Regions from separate parts of the Nostoc sp. DedQUE02 genome, predicted to be linked through region 1. Evidence: predicted binding sites of a transcription regulator. Region 1 holds the regulator's gene; each other region holds the start of a gene.
What was found. Region 1 encodes NtcA, which controls nitrogen genes in cyanobacteria. Its sites were predicted from a motif close to TNTGTANNNNNNNNTACANA; they were not measured.
Positions count from the first base shown of each region.

Region 2: RMX98_RS32310 (Glu/Leu/Phe/Val dehydrogenase) is a predicted target of NtcA. The motif match lies at 2,416-2,435, and genes of this name have one in related genera.
Region 3: RMX98_RS35050 (DUF2605 domain-containing protein) is a predicted target of NtcA. The motif match lies at 2,437-2,456, and genes of this name have one in related genera.
Region 4: RMX98_RS09975 (DUF3155 domain-containing protein) is a predicted target of NtcA. The motif match lies at 2,903-2,922, and genes of this name have one in related genera.

Region 1 is NZ_JAVRBY020000026.1:51,628-57,445, reverse strand. Features, by position in the region: gene RMX98_RS19805 (HhoA/HhoB/HtrA family serine endopeptidase) at 1-43, shown strand, start outside; gene RMX98_RS19800 (DUF760 domain-containing protein) at 94-441, opposite strand; gene RMX98_RS19795 (DUF3146 family protein) at 952-1,215, shown strand; gene RMX98_RS19790 (pre-16S rRNA-processing nuclease YqgF) at 1,464-1,916, opposite strand; gene RMX98_RS19785 (DUF3084 domain-containing protein) at 2,047-3,537, opposite strand; gene ntcA (global nitrogen regulator NtcA) at 3,706-4,377, opposite strand; gene fabI (enoyl-ACP reductase FabI) at 4,756-5,532, shown strand; gene hisB (imidazoleglycerol-phosphate dehydratase HisB) at 5,714-5,818, shown strand, end outside.
Region 2 is NZ_JAVRBY020000078.1:20,403-26,220, reverse strand. Features, by position in the region: gene RMX98_RS32330 (beta-ketoacyl-ACP synthase) at 1-851, shown strand, start outside; gene RMX98_RS32325 (GNAT family N-acetyltransferase) at 949-1,461, shown strand; gene RMX98_RS32320 (GNAT family N-acetyltransferase) at 1,595-2,110, shown strand; gene RMX98_RS32315 (hypothetical protein) at 2,200-2,334, opposite strand; gene RMX98_RS32310 (Glu/Leu/Phe/Val dehydrogenase) at 2,520-3,809, shown strand; gene RMX98_RS32305 (Gfo/Idh/MocA family oxidoreductase) at 3,948-5,069, opposite strand; gene RMX98_RS32300 (hemerythrin domain-containing protein) at 5,313-5,786, opposite strand.
Region 3 is NZ_JAVRBY020000108.1:3,554-9,371, forward strand. Features, by position in the region: gene thrS (threonine--tRNA ligase) at 290-2,125, opposite strand; gene RMX98_RS35050 (DUF2605 domain-containing protein) at 2,554-2,871, shown strand; gene RMX98_RS35055 (DUF2973 domain-containing protein) at 3,177-3,506, shown strand; gene RMX98_RS35060 (hypothetical protein) at 3,668-4,348, shown strand; partial or broken gene RMX98_RS35065 (amylo-alpha-1,6-glucosidase) at 4,435-4,910, opposite strand; gene RMX98_RS35070 (DICT sensory domain-containing protein) at 5,465-5,818, shown strand, end outside.
Region 4 is NZ_JAVRBY020000008.1:20,126-25,943, reverse strand. Features, by position in the region: gene RMX98_RS09990 (DUF3611 family protein) at 1-6, opposite strand, end outside; gene RMX98_RS09985 (PadR family transcriptional regulator) at 1,045-1,392, shown strand; gene RMX98_RS09980 (cofactor assembly of complex C subunit B) at 1,575-2,105, shown strand; gene RMX98_RS09975 (DUF3155 domain-containing protein) at 2,557-2,874, opposite strand; gene RMX98_RS09970 (ATP-binding protein) at 3,157-4,512, shown strand; gene RMX98_RS09965 (aldo/keto reductase family oxidoreductase) at 4,538-5,425, opposite strand; gene RMX98_RS09960 (SDR family oxidoreductase) at 5,677-5,818, opposite strand, start outside.

The DNA.
Region 1 (5,818 bases):
AACCTTCAAAGTACAATCAGGAGCTTATCCTGAAAAGAAATAGTCAATAGTCAATAGTCCCAGAATGTTTGACTACTGACTATTGATTATTGATTATTGACCATTAGACAAATGCTCTAACTGCATTCTTTGTTCCATCTGGCGCAAAAAATACCCCGTCATCATGGCCGAGGCTAAAAGCCCAGCTAAGTTTTCCCGATCTGTTGTGATTTGGACGTTGAAATTTTCTGCCGGGAGCATTCCCACTAGCCCTTGGACATTTTGCGAGATGATTTGTTTAATTTCGGGGCTGGCGGACTGAGCAATCCTCGCTAAAACATCAGGAGACTGATGCTGTAGATATTTGAGTAACTGATTGGGGTATTCCTCAGAGTGGCCGGAAAGAAGTTGATTAGGGTGTTCCTCAGAGTTGTCGTTCAAAAAGTCAGGATTAAACACCATTGGCAGTTTTATTTAGCTTAATTGCTAACTCTACTTTAAACCATAGTACAAGGGTAGCGCATTCACCAGGGGCATAAGTCAAGAGGAGGGGAGTCACAAAAGGCAGAGGGGCAGGGAGCAGAAGGGGAAGAGTAATTCCATTCAAATCATCAAAAACTTCGACAGTCCTTGTTGTTACGATGCTGACAAAATTTTGACTGGATGAATTGAATGATTTTTGATTGTGAAAGCTTCTCTTAACCCATAGCAGCCGCTCCTCAGACGCTCTCCACGAGAGGCTGTGCGTAGCTTCCTTGTAGAGGTACGCGGTTCGTTAAACAAAATAATTTTCACAACCCAGATAGGATTACATAGTGGCAACTTCAGTATCATGAAGTCATTTTGCTCATGAACACAACTTAGTCAACTACAAATACCCACTTTGTCAGTTTGTCTAATTAAGCTATGTTTGGTAAATAAAATAAGTAGCCTAAATGATCGGCTTTTATTCCACACTTGACATAAAGCATTGTGAGTGCAAAACGTCTGCCAGAAACCATTGCCCATGTCAGAATTACTCGCCAATCCTGGCAACACGGCTTCCTTGAAGGCGAAGTGAGTGCAGGTGAGTTTGAGTGGCATTTCCAGTGGCATTTTCGCCGGGGAGAACTTGCCGTCAAGCCTTCCCAAGGCCGCGCCTTAATTAAAGAACCCCTCGGTCGATTCTTGGAGCAACAAGATTACCAACTAGAACCTGGAGGAGACTATGCTTTTACTATTCGCGCGGAACTCTAGAAGTTAAGAGCCATTCAATTTTAGATTTTTTCCAGGACTTATCGAAAAATCGCTCAAAAGGTTAATAGCCAATCTGCCTTTAGGTTGCATAGTTTTTAGCCTGAGAAAAATGCAAAAATGCAATCGAACCGCCATCTTTACGAGAGGCTTCCGCCAACGCGCAGCCTCTCAAAGAGAAGAGAAGGCACGGACACACCAGAAGAATTCATAGAGTGTGCGTAAGTTCTATATTTTCTTTAATCCAAAATCTAAAATTGGCTAACTGCTGATTCAGTCAGACGATTTAAGTATCTTTCGATTAAAAGGATGGCAACAATGTCATCTATCGGTCGTGGTGGTTGCCGCATACCTTTTGGTAATAGCTTTATTAGCCCTTTAGGCGGGTACATTTGCCAATAGCGATCGCGTGCTTCTAAGGTTGTATAACGCTCATCGACTAAAATAATACTTAGAGGTTCTGTCAATTCCTGATATAGTTTCTGTCTCCACTGCTTGGCTGTAGTTTGGTCGCCCATGACCATTAAGGAAATGGGAAATTTTTGACGTAGTGTCTCAATGATAGCGATCGCCTCTTTTGCTAGCACGACCTGATGATAATATAGTTGCCGATCCAGTCCCATCACCGCTAAACCACACTTATCTCGACCTGGATCAAACCCCAAAATCACTGGTTGCGTTGGTGAAAATTCCGGGAAAGTCATAAGAAATTAAAAATTAAAAATTAGAAATTTGGTCTAGCGTCTCGTAGAGAATAAATGCAATTACAACAAATATTTGGGCTGCTATTCAATATGTTTAAATCTTACTAATAACAGTGTGCAAATAAATTTTTTAAGTACTAAAAATAATTTTTCCGTTGACTATTGCCACTAATTTTACTCTCAATGGCCCGGCTGTATAAGTGTCCTCTGCTGCAATCGCTTTGATCTCCAAGGGTTGATTATACTGTCTTAGTTGGCTGACAAAGCGGAGAAAAGTCCCCTCTACTTGCACATTTTCGACAATTCCGGCATTACGGGCCCGAAATTGAGAAGCAGAAATTAGTATTTCCAGGCGTTGCTGTAACTGATACGATGTCATGCTTTTGGAATCGGCAGTAGTCGTGGCCAGCACCGCACCTCCCGAAAAAACCAGTTGATTCCGCGCTGTATCGGCAAAAAATTCTATCTGCTTTTCTCCCCTGACATAATTACCAGCCGAGAAAATTCGTACCACGTATTCTTGACCATCGCTAATCTGCTTGCTCAGTTGATCGACCCGATCCTGGGTAACACGCAGTAGCTCTACGTTGGCAGAATTTGCACCAGGTTCGCTTAATTCGAGGTTGGCGTTGCGATTGGCTTCTTGTAAAAGTTGTACCACTGCCTGACGAGCAGCAGCAGGTTGGGTAACACGAACGACAGCAGCAGACAGAACTTGACCACGAACTAAGGCCAGCTTACCCAAACGCAGGTCGCGGTAGGACTGATAATATTTTTCCAGTCTGGCAACTTCTTGTTCTAATTCCTCCTGTTGTGCTTCTAATTCTTTGAGACGCGATTCGCGTTTGGCAATCACTTGCTCTCGTGCTGCAACTTCTACATTCCGCTTTTGAATTAGTTGATCTAGTTGGGAAATTTTTTGATCGCGCGCTTCTATGGCTTCTTGACGGTTAGCAAGTTCGCGATCGCGTTTTTCAATTGCTGTTTTGGCTTCGTCAATGGCTTTTTTCGCTTCTGCATAGAGTCTTTGACGTTCTGTCTTCAATAGTTCAACTGCCGCCTGTAGTGCCTTCCTCTGGTCGTAAACGCTTTGCAATTCAGCTATGGCTTTTTGGTATTGAGTTACAACCCGATCTAGTTGACCTTGAGTGCGTTGGAGTTGAGTTTGGGTTTGAGCTTGTTGACTGATGGTGCGGTTTAACTGAGCTTGTGTTTGTCTTTGTTTGGCATTTGCTGCCTGTAAGGACTGATTAATTGCTTGTAAATCTTGTTGGGCCTTTGCTTGGGCAATTCTTGCTTGGTTTAGCTCACCTTCTACCTGACTTTTCTGAGTTTCTGCGGTTTTTAGCTGTTCCCGCTTGTGTCTCAGGTCTGTTTGAATATCTTCTAACTCAAAGACTCCTTTACGCAAGCCTTCGTCGGCAGCGAATAAAATCCCTAAAGTTGATGCTGAAATCAAACCACCAGTAAAAATTGTTACTAGTACTGCGGTGTTTTTTGGACGAAGCTTAAAAAGTGAGAGGCGGGCTTTGCCAACTCGTGTGCCGATGCGATCGCCCACGGTGGCAATTACGCCTCCCAAAATCAAAATTGCTGCGATGAGGATGTATCCGGTGGTCATCTTTAGCTACCGAAATCCTTCCAGATACAGCCTACTACTTTTAAGCATTGTCTGGAAAGAAGTGGAAATTGGCAATAGCTGAAATTATTCAATTTTAGATTTACCTCTAGCTATTAGTGTCATCTTGCAAAATACAACACGCGCCAACTCCCCTTTCTCCAATTTTTTTTATGTGAATTGCCTACTTAAGGTAACAGGTTTATGCACAGTAATCTTCTTTTTGTGGATAGAAATCATCTTTTTTTCACGCAAATCTCCCAGTAACCTGGTAACGGTAACACGAGTTGAACCAATTGCTTCTGCGATCGCTTGATGAGATAACTTCAAATCAATAGTGATTCCATCTGCACAAGGAACGCCAAAATCCCGACAAAGAATTAACAAAAAACTCACCAATCTAGAACCCATATCTCGGTGAGCAAGAGTTTCAATCATCATCTCTGTCTGTAAAATGCGCGAAGACAGACCTCGCAGCATTAACATTGATAATTCTGGATTTTCCTTGAGTGCTACCTCTACTTGTTCAATTGGTGCTGACAGTAATTCCGCAGGCGTAAATGCAACCGCATGGTAAAACCGATCCGATTTATTTCCTGTCAGCAATGACAATACACCAAAAACACTGTTTTCTCGCAGCAACGCTACCGTTATTTCCTCTCCTGCCTCGTACACCCTGGAAAGTTTAACAGCACCTTTCAAAAGAAAATAAACTCGTTCGGCAGGATCGCCAGGAAAAAAGATCGTTTTATTGCGTTCAAACGTTTCCACAACTGGCGGAAACGCCCCGGTCGCCATCTGACGAAAAACATTTGCTAGGGCTTTATCTTGTGTCACGATCATCTCCCTTCCCCTACCCAATGCCGGAAAAACAAAAACTGATTACCTAAGAATACACCCGAAAAATGAATAAAGCACCGTCAACCTTTCTGTACTTTCCTATACTCCAACTAATCTCTTCATAACTCTTTGTTTATAATGATACATAATTGTTGATCCTTTCAGCTACTAATTGTTGATAAGTAGTTCCAATAGCTGTATTTAAAAGGTTTTTTGAAGAACAAATAAAGATATCTTGAGAATATCTTTAGGAAAAATCAAGATTTTTGTCACAGGAAACACTCTTAGCAATATTCATTTTTGCAAATCCTGTATAAAACAAAGATAAATTAGCCTCAGATTCTAGTATGCTCCTAATGATTGATCGCATTAACAATTGATATGCTAAATCTGACTGGAAAAAATGCCCTTGTTACAGGTATTGCCAATAACCGCTCGATCGCCTGGGGCATTGCCCAACAACTTCACAAAGCTGGAGCAAACCTGGGTATTACCTACCTGCCGGATGAACGCGGCAAAATGGAGAAAAAAGTTGCGGAATTGGTAGAACCCCTCAATCCCAGCTTATTTCTTCCCTGCAATGTCCAAGATGAAGACCAAATTAAATCTACCTTTGAAACAATCCGCGATCAGTGGGGAAAATTAGATATTCTCATCCATTGTCTGGCTTTTGCCAGCAAAGACGATTTAACTGGAGATTTTAGCCAAACCTCTCGTTCTGGTTTCAACACCGCCTTAGAAATTAGTACTTACTCACTAGTGCAATTAAGTGGTGCAGCGAAACCTTTGATGACAGAGGGAGGTAGTATCGTCACTCTGACATATTTAGGTGGTGTCAGAGCAATCCCCAACTACAACGTTATGGGAATTGCTAAAGCGGGTTTAGAAATGAGTGTGCGTTACCTGGCTGCTGAACTAGGGCCACAAAATATCCGCGTGAATGCCATCTCAGCAGGCCCCATCCGCACTTTGGCATCTTCAGCAGTGGGTGGAATTTTGGATATGATTCATCATGTAGAAGAAGTAGCTCCCCTACGACGCACCGTCACTCAGCTAGAAGTAGGCAACGCTGCGGCTTTCTTGTGTAGTGATTTGTCCAGTGGGATTACCGGACAAATTCTATATGTAGATGCAGGATATGAAATTATGGGAATGTAAGATAATTTGGGCATGGGGGATTGGGAATTGGGCACTTGTACTGAGCGTACCCCTGCGGGGAAGTAAGCTACGCGTAGCGTCTCTTAGAGAAGCCGAAGTATTGAGAATTGAGTATTAGTAAAATTCTTGTCCCTTGCCCATTCCCCATTCCCCATTCCCCATCCCCCATTCCCAATTTCCTATGCAAATCAGCAAAATTAATTCAAACTACGATCGCCTAACTGAAACTTCTCGGATTGCGACTGTTCACCGTACCACTGGTGAAACTAATGTGCAAGTTACCATC
Region 2 (5,818 bases), on a different contig from region 1:
CGCGGCAAATGTATAACGCGAATCATTTCCCCGTGTCCTCTTTTGGAAATTGGCTAGATATATTACCTCATTTCAATGCGATCGCAGCAGCGCGACAAATCGGTGCATCAGGTATAGTTTTAGCACCAATGACAGCTTGTGCTACTGGAATTTGGTCTATTGCCCAAGCAGCTATGCTTATACAAACTGGGCAATGTCAACAAGCGATCGCAGGTGCAGTGGAAGCACCGATTACACCTTTAACTTTAGCTGGGTTTCAGCAGATGGGTGCTTTGGCAAAAACTGGGGCTTATCCCTTTGATTTGCACAGAGAAGGCTTAGTCTTGGGTGAAGGCGCGGCTGTGTTTGTCTTAGAATCAGCAGAGTTTGCAAAGCAGCGTCAAGCAAAAGTGTATGGTGAAATTCTCGGTTTCGGCTTAACTAACGACGCATATCATAGTAATTCACCAGAACCCGAAGGGAAAAGTGCGATCGCTGCTATCAAACAATGTCTAGAACGTAGTTGTCTCTTACCAACTGATATCGATTACATTCATGCTCATGGTACAGCTACCCAGCTAAATGACCAGATGGAGAGTATGGTAATCCAGCGTTTGTTTCCCCAAGGCGTGGCGGTTAGTTCCACCAAGGGAAGCACAGGTCATACACTAGGGGCATCTGGAGCTTTAGGTGTAGCTTTTTCTCTCATGACACTAAAGCATCAAATATTACCGCCTTGTTTAGGATTGCAGCAGCCAGAATTTCATTTAGATATTGTTACAGCCGCACGTCTAAGTAAAATTCGCCAGGTACTATGTTTGAGTTTTGGCTTTGGTGGACAGAATGCCGCGATCGCGTTAGCAGCTCTTTAGCTCCCTTGTCGCCTCCTCAAGTCAAAAACCTAAAACGTTCAACATCTACTTGTTACTATAGTTTTGAAAAATAAATTGTGATTAAAAGGGAATATGAATGGCGATTGCTATTCGACAAGCTCGTGACGACGAACTTGAAGCGCTGATTCCGATACTACTGTTGGCAGAAGAATCGGAGCGTGCACTGCGATGGGGGCTTGCTAACCTCGTTGATGCTGTATATCGCATGGACGACAACGAATACTTGGTTGGTGCAGCAACGATGAAATGGCGCAGCGACCCCTGCGAAATTATGGAACTTGGTATAGCCCCTGAGTTTCAAAGGCAGGGTTTAGGTAAGGAGTTCGTTGCTTGGTTGATTCAAGAGGCGAGGCAACGCGGCAAGAGGCAGATACTCGTCGGCACGTCTAATTCAAGTCTTGACAACATTGCTTTTTATCAAAAGTGCGGATTTCGGATGGATCATGTGCGCCATGACTACTTTTGGTATTTACCTCAGCCAAGCTACGAAAATAGCATTCAGATTCAGGACTTGCTCGTATTTCGTTTCGATTTGGTGCCATGCTCAACTAAGAAAAAAAAACAAACTCCAAGAGGAAAAGCAAATTAGCTATGAAAGCTAAGGTAAAATTGGTTCTTCAGGATGAAGAGAGAGAATGCCTGCTCACCGGAAAATTTACAGATTAATTGAGATAGTAGCTTAAATATAGGTATAGCTACTTTAAGCTTGAGTGACTAGTGCTATGTACATTGAATCATTATCGATAGCAACCTTGGAGCAAGCAATTCACTTAAGAGAGGAAGTTTTCCCAGGTGTGAGTAATAGTAGTGATAGTCCATCGCTGGCGGCAAGTTTATATCGAGATGAATATGCTCAATGGTTTTCAAACAGTGGAATTACCCAGCTCAATTACTGGGTTGCTATCGATGAGAAATCTTTCCAAGTAATTGGGCTAACTGGGTTATATTGCAAAAGCGAAGACGAACAAGAAGCTGACTGGTTAGGCTGGTTTTGTGTAGCATCACAATTTCGAGGAAAAGGAATTGGAAAAGAGCTATTAGACTTTACCATCGACTTAGCACAAGCAAAAGCAAAAAGGTACTTACGTTTGTATACTTGGGAACATCCTTCTTCTTATGTAGCCCGGATGCTTTATCTCAAACGCGGTTTTTACCAAATTGGTGAATCCCCAAACAACAGTGGATTTAAAACTATCTATCTTGAACTGCAACTTGATCGCGTTATTCATAGTGGATGAAGAAATTCATCTGGTTAAGATATTGCAAGGCTTTTTGTACATTCGATTATTTCAAGTGCCTGAAACGATGATTTTTCGTTCAAACTAGATCAAAAGGCGATCGCATCAATCAGAGTGCGATCGCCTTTTTTATAGATTTTGTCAAAGCCTACATCATCGGCAGCTAACAAACCAATTCCGATCGCAGGCAAAGCCTTTGATAGCAACTTTAGAGAAAGAGGCAATCAACGCTGCGAAGCGATGTCTAAAGTGAATGTATTAGTCCGGATACTGCTTTGCACATAAAGCAGAATATACAATAAAAAACTGTAACAAAAACTACAAAATTTATCATTTTTCAAAAAAAAAGGATAAGCTTAAGTACAGATGAGATCCGGTTCGCAAAGATACCGTGATTAGGAGAAAATTTATGATTTCAAGATCCTCGTTGCTGTCAGAACCTGCTTCGCCAGCGCATATATGCCCCTTTGACCAAGCGTGTAGTTACTTAGAAGCGGCAGCTAAAGAATTAAATTTAAATCAGGGTTTGCTAGAAATTCTCAGCCACCCGCGTAAAGTTGTCACGGTTTCGATTCCCGTGAAACTAGATAATGGGGAAATACAAGTTCTCGCTGGACACCGAGTGCAGCACTCTGATGTCTTAGGCCCATACAAGGGCGGAATTCGTTACCATCCGGCTGTGACATTGCGCGAAGTATCTGCTTTAGCAATGCTGATGACCTGGAAATGTGCCTTATTAGGTATTCCTTACGGTGGTGGGAAAGGTGGCATTGCTATAGATCCCAAACGCTACAGTGTTGGTGAATTAGAGCGAATCAGTCGCCGTTATATCAGCGAGTTGATTAAAGATATTGGGCCTTCCGTAGATATTCCTGCGCCAGATATGGGTACTTCTGCCCGTGAGATGGCTTGGATGATGGATACTTACTCTGTAAATGTTGGTCATGCTGTACCAGGAGTTGTAACTGGAAAACCCCTTTCGATTGGTGGTTCTCTGGGACGAGAAATGGCAACCGGACGTGGCACAATGATTATTGTCCGTGAGGCATTAGCAGACCGAGGTAAATCCTTAACAGGAGTGCGAGTAGCTATTCAGGGTTTCGGTAACGTCGGCTGTGCCGCAGCAGAATTACTACATGAAGCAGGCGCGAAAATTATCGCCGTTTCAACTGGTGCAGGGGGAATATTCTCTGAAACTGGCCTTGATATTCCCAAATTAAAAGTCTACGCCGCTGAAAATCGCAAGAGTATTGTCGGTTTCCCGCAATCTGTACCAATTAGCAATGCAGATTTATTAACTCTACCCTGTGATGTCTTAATACCAGCAGCTTTGGAGAACCAAATCACTGAAGAAAATGTCAATCAGGTGCAGGCGCAAATTGTCGCAGAAGCAGCTAACGGCCCGGTTACTCTTGAGGCTAACTTGGCCTTAGAGGCGCGGGGTGTGACAGTGTTACCAGATATTTTGGCGAATGCTGGCGGTGTAGTAGTCAGTTATTTAGAGTGGGTGCAAGGTCTTTCTTACGTATTTTGGGATGAGGAGCGCGTCAACCGCGAAATGGAACATTTGATGGTGCAAGCTTATCGCAAGGTGATTCATCAGTCGGAGGTACGGCAAATTTCTTTAAGGTTAGCAGCTTATACACTGGGGGTAGGTAGAGTGGCTCAAGCGTTGACCGACAGAGGTCTTTATCCTTAATATTTGGGCATAGACAGCAGTTTTTAATTGAATAGATAACATATGAGGGCACAACTATAATATTGTGCCCGTTATATGTTATGAATAGTCTGTGTTTCTGTTAAGCGATCGCTACAACATAACTAGTGGTCTATCGCATTATGACTCGCCAGAAGGTGCAGCAGCGTGGATCAAGTCTGGCTTCTCGTCATTAGGAGGACGCTCAATAGTTTGATCTGATGTGGGACGTTGATGGCGATCGCTAGTTTGGATCTGTACAGGTTTACCCGTCTCAATTGACTGGTAAAGTGCTTGAATAATCGAAACATCAATCAACCCTTCCGTACCTGATGGTTCTGGATCTTTATCTTCGAGAATACAATCAGAGAAGTAGGTAAATTCAGCCGCTAGTTGATCGTGATCCTCAAAGGTACGCTCTTGAGTTTCACCATTAATTGTTAAGTAATGCTTGATTTCTCCCTGCCAAGGATATGCAGGGTCTACCCGTAAATCGCCTTGAGTACCTACAATTTGATAGGTTGAAACACTAGCACCTCCAAAGCTACAGGTAAATGTTGCCAATCTTTCATTCGGGAAGCGCAAGATAACGCTAGCCATTTCTTCCACTTCGCTGAAGCGTTCTTCTCCTTTATTGGCAGCTACAGCAAATACTTCAATTGGTTCATCTTGAAATAGATAACGTGCAGCATTAATGCAGTAGATGCCAATATCATAGAGCGTGCCGCCACCTGTAACATCTCGTAAACGAATATTACCTTCTTCTACTTGCTGAGTAAAAACCGAGTTGAAAATTCGCGGTTCACCAATTTGCTTTGAACGCAAAATTTCAATTGCTTGTAAATTGGCTTTTTCTAAATGTAAGCGATAGGCAATCATCAGCTTCACATTGTTATCATTGGCAGCTTGAATCATTGTTTCACACTCTTTTTCTGTAACTGCCATTGGCTTTTCACATAACACATGAATTGCCTGATTAGCAGCTCGCACAGTGTAGTCACAATGCAAGTGATTAGGTAGCGCAATATAAACTGCATCAATTTCGCCGCTTGCCAAACAGTCCTCATACTCTTCGTAGGAGTAAGTATGCTCTATTCCATACTTTTTACTCAATTCTTCGTTTTTAGTGGGGTCATCTGAAACTAGTGCCACTAATTCTGAGTTCTCAGCGTTGGCAAACGAAGGTAAGGCAGCTTCTTGGGCAAACCAACCTAAACCAACAACGGCGTAACGAATTTTGTTCTTACCATTTGTATTAGTCATTTTTTTCTCTTTTAATGAAAGAATATTTGGGTAATTTTAATGCCCTAATTCCGTATAAATTATGGCTAATTATAGGAATCTGCTTTGATTTATGTTCGTGCAGCGTGGCGTAGCCATACTGATTTACGTAAACAAGGAATAGGCAATAGGTAATGGGAAATAAGGCTTCCTAGTTGTACTGAGCTTTTTCAAAAATCAAATATGAATCCTATATTTATGCAAACATTTAGAACAAGTGTATTCCTACATTGCTAATGCAGCTTCTACATTTGATGTCAACTTAGCTTTAGTTTCTTGAAATTCTTGTCCCAATTCAGTTAGCTCTTTATCACTCATACATTCGCGCACAGCATTAAAAATTTCGTTTTCTTCTTCCTTTACATGATGCTCAAGTGTTTCCTTCAATTCACTCATTTTTTCTTTAAACTCAGGTTTAGTAGGCTTAAGCCCCTTAATTTCTTCTAAAATAACTAAAATTTCTTCATGTTCCTCTTCAGCTTCTTTAACATATTGTTCAGTTTCTTCGTATTCTCGCAAAGCTGGGTAGAAGACTAATTCTTCTGTTTTTGCATGTAATATCAATTCTATATATATTTTATTGAACTGCTCAACCAACTTTGCACTTTTAGTTTTTTCTGCTTCTGCAAAAAGTGTCTCAACTTGGCGATGCTCTGCTTCAATTAATGAAATAATGTCTGTTGCTTTAGCTTTAGCCATTTTTCCCTCAGCAATAATCGATTTATAGGGCT
Region 3 (5,818 bases), on a different contig from region 1:
AAATTAAAATGAGTATTTGAACTGGATGAATCCACCTCTAAACTCCGTTAACGAGTTTTTAATATTTGTGAATTCACCTCATAACTTTGATTCCCTGACTCCCCAGCCCCCTGCTTTCTTTGTAAAATTCTACTTTATGCAGAAAGTTTAAAATTTACTGCAAAATTAGGGTTTCAACTTGTAAGTAGAACGCGATCGCACCCTTACCAAAACCTACCAGCTAGCTAATGCTCCAATCCACGAAAAAAACGCACACCAATTATAATTAGTGTGCGTCTGCGGTTAGATTTTAGAAATTCTCAAACTTTGCGATCGCATCCTTCATCTTATCTACCACCTCATCGACAGGGATAACTCCCAATTCTCCAGAGGCGCGGGTACGGATACTTAAGGTGTTAGTTTCCACTTCCTTAGCTCCCACCACAGCCATCACGGGTATTTTTTCTTTCTCTGCATTGCGAATTTGTTTACCCAAGCGATCGCCACTGGTATCAACTTCTGCACGGATGCCCAATGCACGCATCTTCGCCACCACATCTTTAGCAAAGTCTAATTGTGTATCACCCACTGGCAGTAATCTAGCTTGCACTGGCGCTAACCATAAAGGAAAATCACCCGCATATTCTTCAATTAAAATCCCAATCAGCCGTTCCAGTGAACCAAAAGGCGCGCGGTGAATCATCACAGGGCGTTTGCGAACACCATCTTCGGCGACATATTCCAACTCAAAGCGTTCTGGCAAATTGTAATCTACTTGTACAGTTCCTAATTGCCATTCCCGATCTAGGGCATCACTAAAGATAAAGTCGAGTTTAGGCCCATAAAAAGCCGCTTCTCCAATCCCTTCAAAGTGTTCCATCCCTAAGGTTTCAACTGCACGGCGAATTGCACCTTCAGCTTTGTCCCAAACTTCATCGTCACCAATGTATTTATCACTAGCAGGATCGCGGAAACTGAGTCTAGCTTTAAAGTTCTTCAGTTGCAGCTTATTGAACACCGACAAAATCAAATCCACCACGCTGAGGAATTCGCTATCGAGTTGTTCTGGGGTAACAAATAGGTGAGAATCATCTACAGTAAAACCGCGCACTCGTGTTAAACCGCCTAATTCGCCTGATTGTTCGTAGCGGTAAACAGTTCCAAATTCCGCCAGTCGCATCGGTAATTCCCGATAAGAGCGTAACTCACTCTTATATATTTGGATATGGAAAGGACAATTCATCGGCTTCATCACGAAGCCCTGTTCCTGTGCAGCAGCTTCTTGATCGTCTGCCATTAAAGGGAACATATCTTCTTTATATTTCTGCCAATGTCCAGAAGTTTTAAATAAATCTACTCTGGCAATGTGAGGTGTTACTACAGATAAGTAACCCCGTTTTACCTGTTCTTGTTTGAGGAAGTCTTCTAAAGTACTCCGCAACAAAGTGCCTTTAGGTGTCCACAAAGGTAAACCCGGCCCTACTAGATCGGAAAATATAAATAAACCCAGTTCTTTACCAAGTTTGCGATGATCTCGCCGCAACGCTTCTTCTTTGCGGCGTTTGTATTCAGCGAGTTGTTCTGGACTTTCCCAGGCGGTGGCGTAGATGCGTTGTAATTGGGCTTTAGTTTCATCCCCACGCCAATAAGCGCCGGCAACGCTTTCTAGTTCAATTGCTTTCGGATTTAATTCGCTGATATTTTCCAGATGGGGCCCCGCACACAAATCCCACCATTCATTCCCCAGGTGGTAAATGGTGATTGGTTCGTTTTTGATATCTCCCAGAATTTCTAGCTTGTAAGGTTCTTTAATTTCCTGAATCCGGCGTTCGGCTTCTTCGCGGCTGACTTCTTCCCGAATTACTGGTAATTTACGATTGATAATCTTCACCATCTCTTTCTTGATGGCTTTAAGATCGTTTTCGCTAAATGGTTCTGGACTGTCGAAGTCGTAGTAAAAACCGTTTTCTATCCAAGGGCCGATTGTAACTTGCGCCTTGGGAAACAGCTTTTGTACCGCCATTGCCATAACATGGGAAGCAGTGTGGCGAATCTTTTTTAAGTTCTCCGATTCGCTGGTACGCGGTAAATAAATTTTTTCAACTTGTTCTGACTGTTGTGACTGATTTGATGAATTTGACGACATTGGCTGCTGAACCGTTGGCGAGGTGATTACAAAAGGTGATTTATCTGAATCTGTAGGCTTATTCAACTATAACTACTTTGATTTTTGCCAGTTAAGCTTTATCTTCCAACTACTGACTTAATTTGTGATCGGGGATAAAGATAAATTTTTGATTTGTTACCTGAGTGTCAATTTCAGGATTGCCCGCATAGGCGTAGCCCATCGTAAACATCGCTAAATTCTTTTATGAATTGCAACTCGCTGTCATATATGCCTATAGATGCCTGTCCAAAGGCACTGTACAAACCAGATATCAAGACTATATAATAAATTTTGTGCTCTTTGTTACAAAATTTTACATCAACAAATTATGAGAGAAATCTAAAAAGTATTAAGAAACGTAAATAACGTTAATATTAGTAAGCAAGTTTGAAATATCGCTCTCATTTATGTCAGACTCAAATTTACCAGGGACTGAGTTGTTGAAAACGGTTTTAGATCCGTTGCTGGAAGATTTTCAGCATTGGTTTACGCGATCGCGCCATTTACTCGAAACTGAGGAACTCTCATTTATGAGTGACCAAGAGCAATCTGACTTGCTCTTGCGGGTTAAGCAAGCACAGGATGAACTAAATACGGCGAAGATGCTATTTAATGCAACTGATAAACAAGTCGGAATTGATATGGCAACGTTAATGCCTTGGCATGAATTAGTAACAGAATGCTGGAATGTCGCAATGCGCTTTCGTCAAGGACGTGAAGTCTAAGGGCTAAATTTCGGCAGACAACTTAGCGATGTCTCAAGACTTACCCAGGAAGCGTCAACGCAAGATGGTAAATCAATCGTTAAAAAGATAGTAAAAAACTCTTAACAATTTCTTAACATTAACTGGATTAGCAAAACAATGTATCCTATGCTACCGTAAGTGAAATAACGGTTGACAAATAGCTCCATATAAATGTAAGCGCCTGAAAAGTGCGTAGAATACTCGTCTTAGCTGTGAGTACAGTATCGGCGAAACAAAGCGTTACAAAATAAAGTTTTAAAAATTGCTGTTCGGAGGAAAATCCAATGTTACATCTGCTTTACATTCTTGCTTTTACAATCCTTGCATTTATAGCTGTTGGCAACTTAATCCGTAACCTGATTATGTTCAGTTTCGATCGGGAGCGAACTTACCCAACGAATTCCTCGCCAATGAATAACCAACGTAACTCTGGTTATTATTCATCAAAAAAACAGTTTGTACCCCATCCAGAGTTATTAGATAACGCTGGAAACTTAATTAAAGAACCACTTTTGGTAATGCGTTCGATTAACGTTGAAGATGCGCGTCAACATCTTGATGCACTTTACGAAGCATCCCCAGGACATAAAAGAGATAATTCAGAAGAAGCATAATGTAGAGACGCGATTAATCGCGTCTGTTAGCAATTTGGGTGTAAATGGTTGTTGTTTTTACATCCTTAATTTTTTTGAGTAGAAATTTATTAGCATTTTTGAATTTGAGGCGATCGCATCGCTAGGCTAGAAAATTAACATTGTGTTATTCTCGGCTCTTGATGGAAACTCCAACTGCAAACTTAGAAAGAGAGCGATTGCTGAAACTAGCAGAGGAGTATCGTGATAAGGGTTACGAAGTTTTTTTTCATCCAAATCCAGAAGACTTGCCTGACTTCCTTAATCACTATCGCCCTGACATGATAGTACGTCGGGGAGAAGAAAATGTAGTTATTGAAGTCAAGTCACGCTCTTCACTTAACTCTTCTTCTAATCAATATTTAGGTAATTTAGCTCAAGCAGTAGAAAAACATCCTGGTTGGAGATTTGAATTAGTAATGACCAACCCGGAGGATACAACGTATTTTCCCAAAGCAGAGACTTCTCTTCAAGAACATGAAATAGAATCACAGTTGCAAGTAGCAAGGCAACTTACAACGCAACATCCAGAATCAGCCATCTTATATTCTTGGTCTTTGGTAGAAGCAACTTTGAGACTTATTGCCCAAAAGGAAGAGCTAAGTTTAGAAAGATTTGATCCACACTACTTAGTAAAGCAATTAGCAACTGAAGGTGTAATTTCAAAATCTGAGTATCAATTACTAATGAATGCACTCCCATTACGTAATTCTATTGCTCATGGCTTCAAAACTACACAACTTACGCAAAATTCTGTATCTGAATTGATCGAGCTGACAGAGCAGCTTTTGAGAACTCTACACACTGGCGATGAAGTAGACTAACACTGGATTGTTGGAATGGATAGCAGTGCGCGCGATCGCACCAATCATCAAATAGGGAGTAGTGAATTATCCACTCCCAACTCTTTTTATGCTTCGATAACTACCCGCAGATTGCCGCGTTTTTTAGCAACGCGACAAGCAGTCTTAGTCCCAGAACGCTCGAATTCCAAATCACTGGATACTGCACTGGAGCATTATCACCGTTCCGTTCGTAGCCGCAAAAAAGTTGCTGCTGAGTCATGTCGAATAAACCTTGGAATATTTCTAAGGCTTGATCGATAAGACCCAGCGATCGCAATCCCATTGCAATCAGAGCGTTATCATGGGGCCAAACCGAACTAATGTGATAACCCATTGGATTGTAAGCAGGTGACAAACTACTTAGAGTCCGAATTCCCCAACCATTAAACATATCTGGTGCCCGCAACCGTTCTGCTACACTATGAGCTTTTTCATTTGTGAAAAGTCCCAAATGCAGACAATGACCAGGATTTGAGGTAATACTGTCCACTGGCTTGCCTTCTCCATCCAAAGCCAGGGCGCAGAAATCTTGGTCTTCCACACTCCCTACTTCCCGTCTCAGTCTAGGATTTTGTCTTAAAATATCTTTGGTATTTCATTAGACTAATTTATGATAATTAATTAATCTATTAAATTTAATCACTAATCGTGAGATTAAATTATGTGAATGTCGCAAGAATAATTTTTGGGTAACAAATTTTATTCAATCAACGTCAGTAAAGTAGGCAATGTCTACGACGGGCTAGGCTAAGTGGGGGCTAGGCAATAAATCAACCGTGGTTAGTACTGGACACAATAGTTAAAATCATACAGTAACTAGCATCTTAATACTTACTTCTCAAAGATTTTACTTGTGCAACTAAAAGCATAAGTTGATCGAGAATGTATATTGAGCGTAGTAGGTTGTCAATCAACAAATCAAGTTGTATGCATTCCTCCTAGTTGGTAACGAAGTGTTGCGCCTGCTTTGGCGAAAAGCGCTTTTTAGCGTTCTTTACATATCGCAACTATCGATTTAACTTGAGAGTCCATTGGAATTTGTACAATGCAGCTGTGACGTGGATCTGATCGAGGTTGAGCGTTTAACAATAATTCATGAGCATTTCGACTTTTGTGCTGAGTGATCTGCTAAAGTCCCTACCCTACTTGCGGCCCCAGCTATATTTTAAAGCTTCACTAACGGCGCTCTCCCACGCGATGGAAGATCAAGTTTTGGCTGCGACTTTAGCTCAACCCCTTGTAATTGCTAGTTTCCAGCGAGAGCGATTCTACCGCCAAGAAGCTCATCGCTACCTGCGACTTGCTTTACGCAGTAACCAAATATACGTATTAGCAGCTCCAGAAACGGATTTCGCTAACAGTTCGGAACACTACGAAAAAGTGGCTTTTGAGCCAACGGATGGCTTAAGTCAGGAGTGGCATTTGGTAGTGATTGCTGACAATTACGCT
Region 4 (5,818 bases), on a different contig from region 1:
TGACATAGTTCACCAATGTGCTGGGCGCTTGATTAAGGGACGCGGGGACAAGGAGATATGGAGAGTTCTTTACTTGTGTCACCGCATCTCCCCCTCTCCCCGTATTCTTTCTGGCTTTTTACTAGACTTCTTGGCATTTGTCGGGAAAAGGGTAAGGGGAAAGGGGGAAAGGTTTGTTATTTTCCCTTTCCCCTTTAACATGAGTCCATTTTCCCACCTCTTGCAAAAAGAACTTTTGCAAGAGGTCTACTGTATATGGAAAACCTCTCTAAATCTTTCTCTTAAATAAAGAAAGACTTTGAATTTTCCCCTTCCCGCGACGTGTTGGGGGTTAAGAGGTTAGGTTTCTTGGGGGCTTTTCCATATCCACATAACGTGAAAATTTAGGTCTTCTTTGATAAATTTACTATCACACCTGCCATAAGAGACAAGAGATTCTCTTGTCAAAGAAATAAGTAATCGTTACTGCTTAAGTGTTTCCACTGCCATACCAGCCTTAACCCAGACACATCCCTTAGCGTAAGCTTTTAAAATTCGCATTGGGAAAATCACTGTAAAACAAAGTGTTTATTAACTTTTACAGACAAAATAGCATTTTACCTGTAAAATTTCTTCGATGGCATTTTATTGCTTAAGCGGTTCTAACTAGTTCAGCATCACTTGACACCAAGATAGTGAGTTCGCCACTGTCTGTTCGTTCCTCACCACACCGTATCGAGCTTGGGTAGAGGTACACTAGACCTCTTGCAAAAATAGTTTTGCAAGAGGGGGGAAAGGGTAAAGGTTAAAGGAAAAGGGTAATTCTATCGCCGTTTTCCCCTTTACCCCTTACCCCACTTCTGCAAGAAGTCTACTATTTTGTACCCCTAAAACTCGCAAACTCTTCCCACAACTTTACAGGCGTGGGTGATTATTTGGTGTTTACGCAATGAATATCTAGTCTAAGTAGCTTTATATGTATTACTCACTTAGTGGTAGCACTGTATACTGGCTATAAGGATTGTAGACCTTACTTTAAAGCATTTTTTTAGCCATTCACTAACCATGAAACTTGAGGATATATATCAATTTTTTGAGAATCCTCCGCCAACTTACCTTTGTCAGGAACTAGCAGTTTGTTACATACTGTCTGTTTTATTACAAGGTGAATCCTACGGAACCGAGTTGATCGAGCAATTAGAAACTGAATATCCCATCTATCGGCTTTCAGATACCGTACTTTACAGTGCAATCAAATTTTTGGAAGACCAAGGGGCAATCACTGGATATTGGAAGAAACTCGAAGGACGGGGACGCCCCAGGCGGATGTACCAAGTTTTTCCCGAATGGCAAGTTCAAGCTCAGGATTTAGCTTTTCTTTGGCAAAACTACATTAACGGGAGGAGAAGGTAATACCATTTTAGATTTTAAACTTCGTCGTGAGCGCTTAGTCGAGCGATTTTGGACTTTGGATTGTGGAAGAGTCCCTAATAATCGCTTTTTGGCGCTCCATTTGTCGCAATCATTGTTCAAATTGGTATAACGAATAATTGATAATGAATAAGTCTCCTCCAGTCAAACACTAACAATTAGTTATGGATACTGCTATTCTGCCATCTACGTTCCTGCTAACCTTGTTGTTATCGGTTGGGCTGTTTTTCTTTATTCGTGCCTCGACTAAAGACCGCACAGAAATAGTGCAACTGGTATCTGAGCAAGACGAAGCTGCTTTAATGTCTCAATTAAAAGAGTATTTTCGATCGCGGTCTTACCGAGTGGCAGGGGTAGACCGAGAACAAAACCAGGTGATTTTTGAAGGTAATGTTCGCCCCAGCTGGTTCTTAGCTATATTTCTAACTTTACTGGCAGCTAGTGGGATTATTTGTCTATCTTTGGTTGTATCCCTGCTTTTTCCTAGCCTCAGTACCTTTGTTCTCGCGCTGGTATTGCTGTCGCCTTTAAGTGGTCTATTTTATTGGAAAAAATCTGGAAGACTTGAGAAGGTATCGCTCAAAGTAGAAACAACTCAGAGCGAACAAACCTCCTCAAGTAACATAACCGTAGTTGCCCATCGAGATGAACTCAGCGAGTTGCAGAGGACTCTACAGCTTAAGCCTGGGAAATAATTGTTGCTTTTTGTGACCATCTCTTAACTATGATATGCAGACTTCTGACCAGACCTACTCTTTAGGTAATGGAAAGTAGGAAGGAGGAAATCAAGACCCCTGCTTTGTCACTTTTCCCCATGACTTGTGTCGTGGGGAAAAAATTTAAATTCATTAACTTAAATTCATTGACAGAGCAAGCTTTAACCATCTACGGCATAAGAGCGCAACTTCACTCTTCTTTTTAGACGCGCTTGGCTCTATACCCACTCCCTTCTGCATCATCAAAATAGTATCAACCCATGCAATCTAGCGTGGTTTGAGACAGGTTTTTTTTCCAACTACCTGGACTAGATTTACTGGCAAATCAGGTACAAACTAAAAAAAAATTAAATTTTGCATAAACTTAGCAATTTTGCCAGTTAATGTAGTCAGGAGCCACATTCAATGCCTAAGATGACCATTTATCGGTTCACCTACTAGCTAAAGCAAGAGGTTCCTGACCTGGCGAAGGTTCTAACACCCTCAAGCTAGGAAACAAGAAATGGTTTTCCTCTACGTATTGAGCACCAAACAGTCCCTTTTCTGCCCAGAAATAACGATCTGTAGTGTGTTCATTTCGCTTTACGAGTAGCAATGCAGGTGGCAAAATCCCTTCAGCTTGAATGAATCTTCTCGCTGCTGTCACAGGCTTTTCTTCGCCACTTTCGATGCTATATTGAGGCACATGTTCCAAAATACGCCGTCCTTCCTGACGACGACGACTCTTCCTTTTGCGTCTCCTTGCCAATATACTGTCCTCCTCTTTCAAGCTATAGATTGTAGTGATAGCTACAAAATCCGTCGTCATTATATAGGTTCTAGTTCAAAATATCAATAGTTTTTAACCTTTTAATATAAGAAAGTTAATATCTAATATAGACAAAACAAAATTACCTAAGAATATAATCCCCTAGTAGAAACCATCTCTAAGAAAATTTTAGTTAAGCTTTATTAAATGAGTGAGGTAAAAATTAAGTATCCTCTCTTACATCATGCCTCAAAATCTATAATCTTGAGCAATAGCTAAAAAATGTTAATGTCTGCCAGTTCCGATTTTCTTGCTCTGTGTCGAGAGCAAATAGCGCTACTAACCCAAGGGCTGGGAGCAACTTTAAGTATTGTGTACCTAACACAAGAATTGATAGAAACTCCTTCCGGTGATGCAAAACTTATTCCTGTGGTGATTTACCCAGAAACAGCATTACTACCGCCAGGAGAGGAGAATGCTGAGGGGACAGCATACAAGCAACTTCAAGTTGGAAATGCGTTGAGATTACCCAATCATCAGAGAAGGTTATTGACAGCAGGTTCAGAATCTCCCAGCTCGTCACGGAAGTCGGAGACACCAGATTCGTCTCAACCCGATCTAAAAAATGAATACCTACTTAGTGGCAACCAAATTGTTTTACCTCTGGTTTATGAGGGTGTGATGATGGGGTTATTAGTGACAGGTAGGCAAGACCGGGCATGGAACGAACACGAGCAAAGTCAGATTCAACGGATAGCTCAAACATTAGCGATCGCTTGTATTTTAGATCAGCGCCGAGCATGGTTTGAGGAGCAGTTGCGCGAGCAACAAATTCTCCAAGAAAAACAGCAAGATTTGCTAGATAACCTGTTGCATCAGTTTCGTAACCCATTAACAGCTTTACGGACTTTTGGCAAATTGTTATTGAAACGACTACGACCAGCAGATGCTAACCGGGATGTGGCAAATAGTATTGTCAGAGAAAGCGATCGCCTTAAAGAATTACTGCAACAATTTGAACAAGTAATTGACTTGACAGAGGCAGATTTAGCACCACTACATCTACCGGAAGATGGAGTATTTGTAGAAGCAACTATTCAAAAATCCGCTAAACCGCCGCTATTATTACCAGGAACGGGAGATAAAGCAGTTGACTGCTCCCTAGCAGATATATTAGAACCATTATTAATATCAGCCAAAGCGATCGCCCAAGAGCGAAAGCTAAAACTAATAACTGAAATTCAAGAGAATTCATCTCTAGTACGTGCCAATGTCAAAGCATTACGAGAAGTGTTAACTAATATTATTGATAATGCTTTGAAATATACTCCCATTGGTGGTAAAATTTTGATTCAGGCAGGGCAAAAAAAAGCTCATTTTCAGGGAATAGTTATTAGTGATAACGGGCCCGGTATTCCACCCCAGGATTTAGAACATCTTGGAGAACGGCATTATCGCGGTGTACAAGCGCAAACAGAAATTCCCGGTACAGGTTTGGGGTTAGCGATCGCTAAACAACTAATAGAGCAAATGCAGGGCGAAATTGAGGTTTTCAGCCCTGCAATCAACTCTAAATTCACTTCACCCAATGCGCCAGGAACTACATTTATTATTTGGTTGCCGGAAGTTGAGAATTAGTTTTTAGCCTTGGACAATAATGTTTTCACTGAACCGCAGTTGTAGCGATCGCGTCGAGATGTGCGATCGTTTGCGGTGAAAGTTGCAGGTCTGCCGCTTTGGTGTTTTCGTGCAGATGACTAATGGATGACGTTCCAGGAATTAACAGGATGTTCGGCGATCTCTGAAGCAGCCATGCCAAGGCGACCTGCATCGGTGTGGCTCCAAGTGATGCTGCGACAGCATCGAGGGCTGACGATTGCAACGGATTGAACCCACCCAGCGGGAAGAACGGCACATAAGCAATTCCCTGCTTCGCGAGGTCGTCAATGAAAGCGTCATCTTCCCGGTGCGCTACGTTGTACTGATTCTGCACGCAGACGATTTCTGCGATCGTTTGCGCCTCTGCCAACTGCGTAGGTGTGACATTGCTCAAACCGAGGTGACGAATTAATCCCTGCTCCTTAAGTTCGGCTAAGGTCGTTAGCGGCTCTGCAAGAGAACCCTCTGATGGGCCGTGAACGTCACCCATCAAGCGGAGATTGACAACATCGATCGCATCGAGTCCGAGGTTACGCAGGTTGTCGTGAATCGCTTCGGTTAGTTCCTGCGGCGACATCGCGGGAACCCACGAGCCATCTTCAGGACGACGCGCTCCAACCTTGGTGACGATCGCTAAATCTTCTGGGTAGGGATGCAGTGCTTGTCTGATAATTTGATTCGTGATGTGAGGGCCGTAGAAGTCGCTGGTGTCGATATGATTAATGCCAAGGGCGATCGCTTCGCGCAAAACAGCAACGGCTGCATCCACATCTCGCGGCGCACCCATTACATTCGGGCCCGCGAGTTGCATGGCACCATAACCTATGCGCTTCACTGTGATTGAAGTGTTCGGCAGCGTAAAATTGCCACCAAGGTTCGTTTGCTCAGACATATTGCTACTTTCTCCAAGAATTTTTTAGTGATTTAACGAAAGCAATTTTGTACAGTCCATTTCTCATTGATGTCGCAGCGTGCGATCGCAGCCCTCTTTTGGCGATCGATAGATTCTTAACGCTTGTCATTAGACCTCTTGCAAAAGTAATTTTTGCAAGAGGTGGGAAAAGGGGAAAGGTTAAAGGGAAAAGGTTTTTATTTTCCTTTACCCTTTCCCCCTTACCCTTTTCCCTACAAATGCCAAGAAGTCTATTGTTCGTTGCGGCTTGCGAATATTTGCTCATACTCACCGTTCCTTTCAGCAAATCGTAGTGCTTTGACACGATTAACAAGGATTTCGCCGTGGGGCGGGTTGGGAGTGCTGAGAATCTGCATCACTTCAGCAATAAAG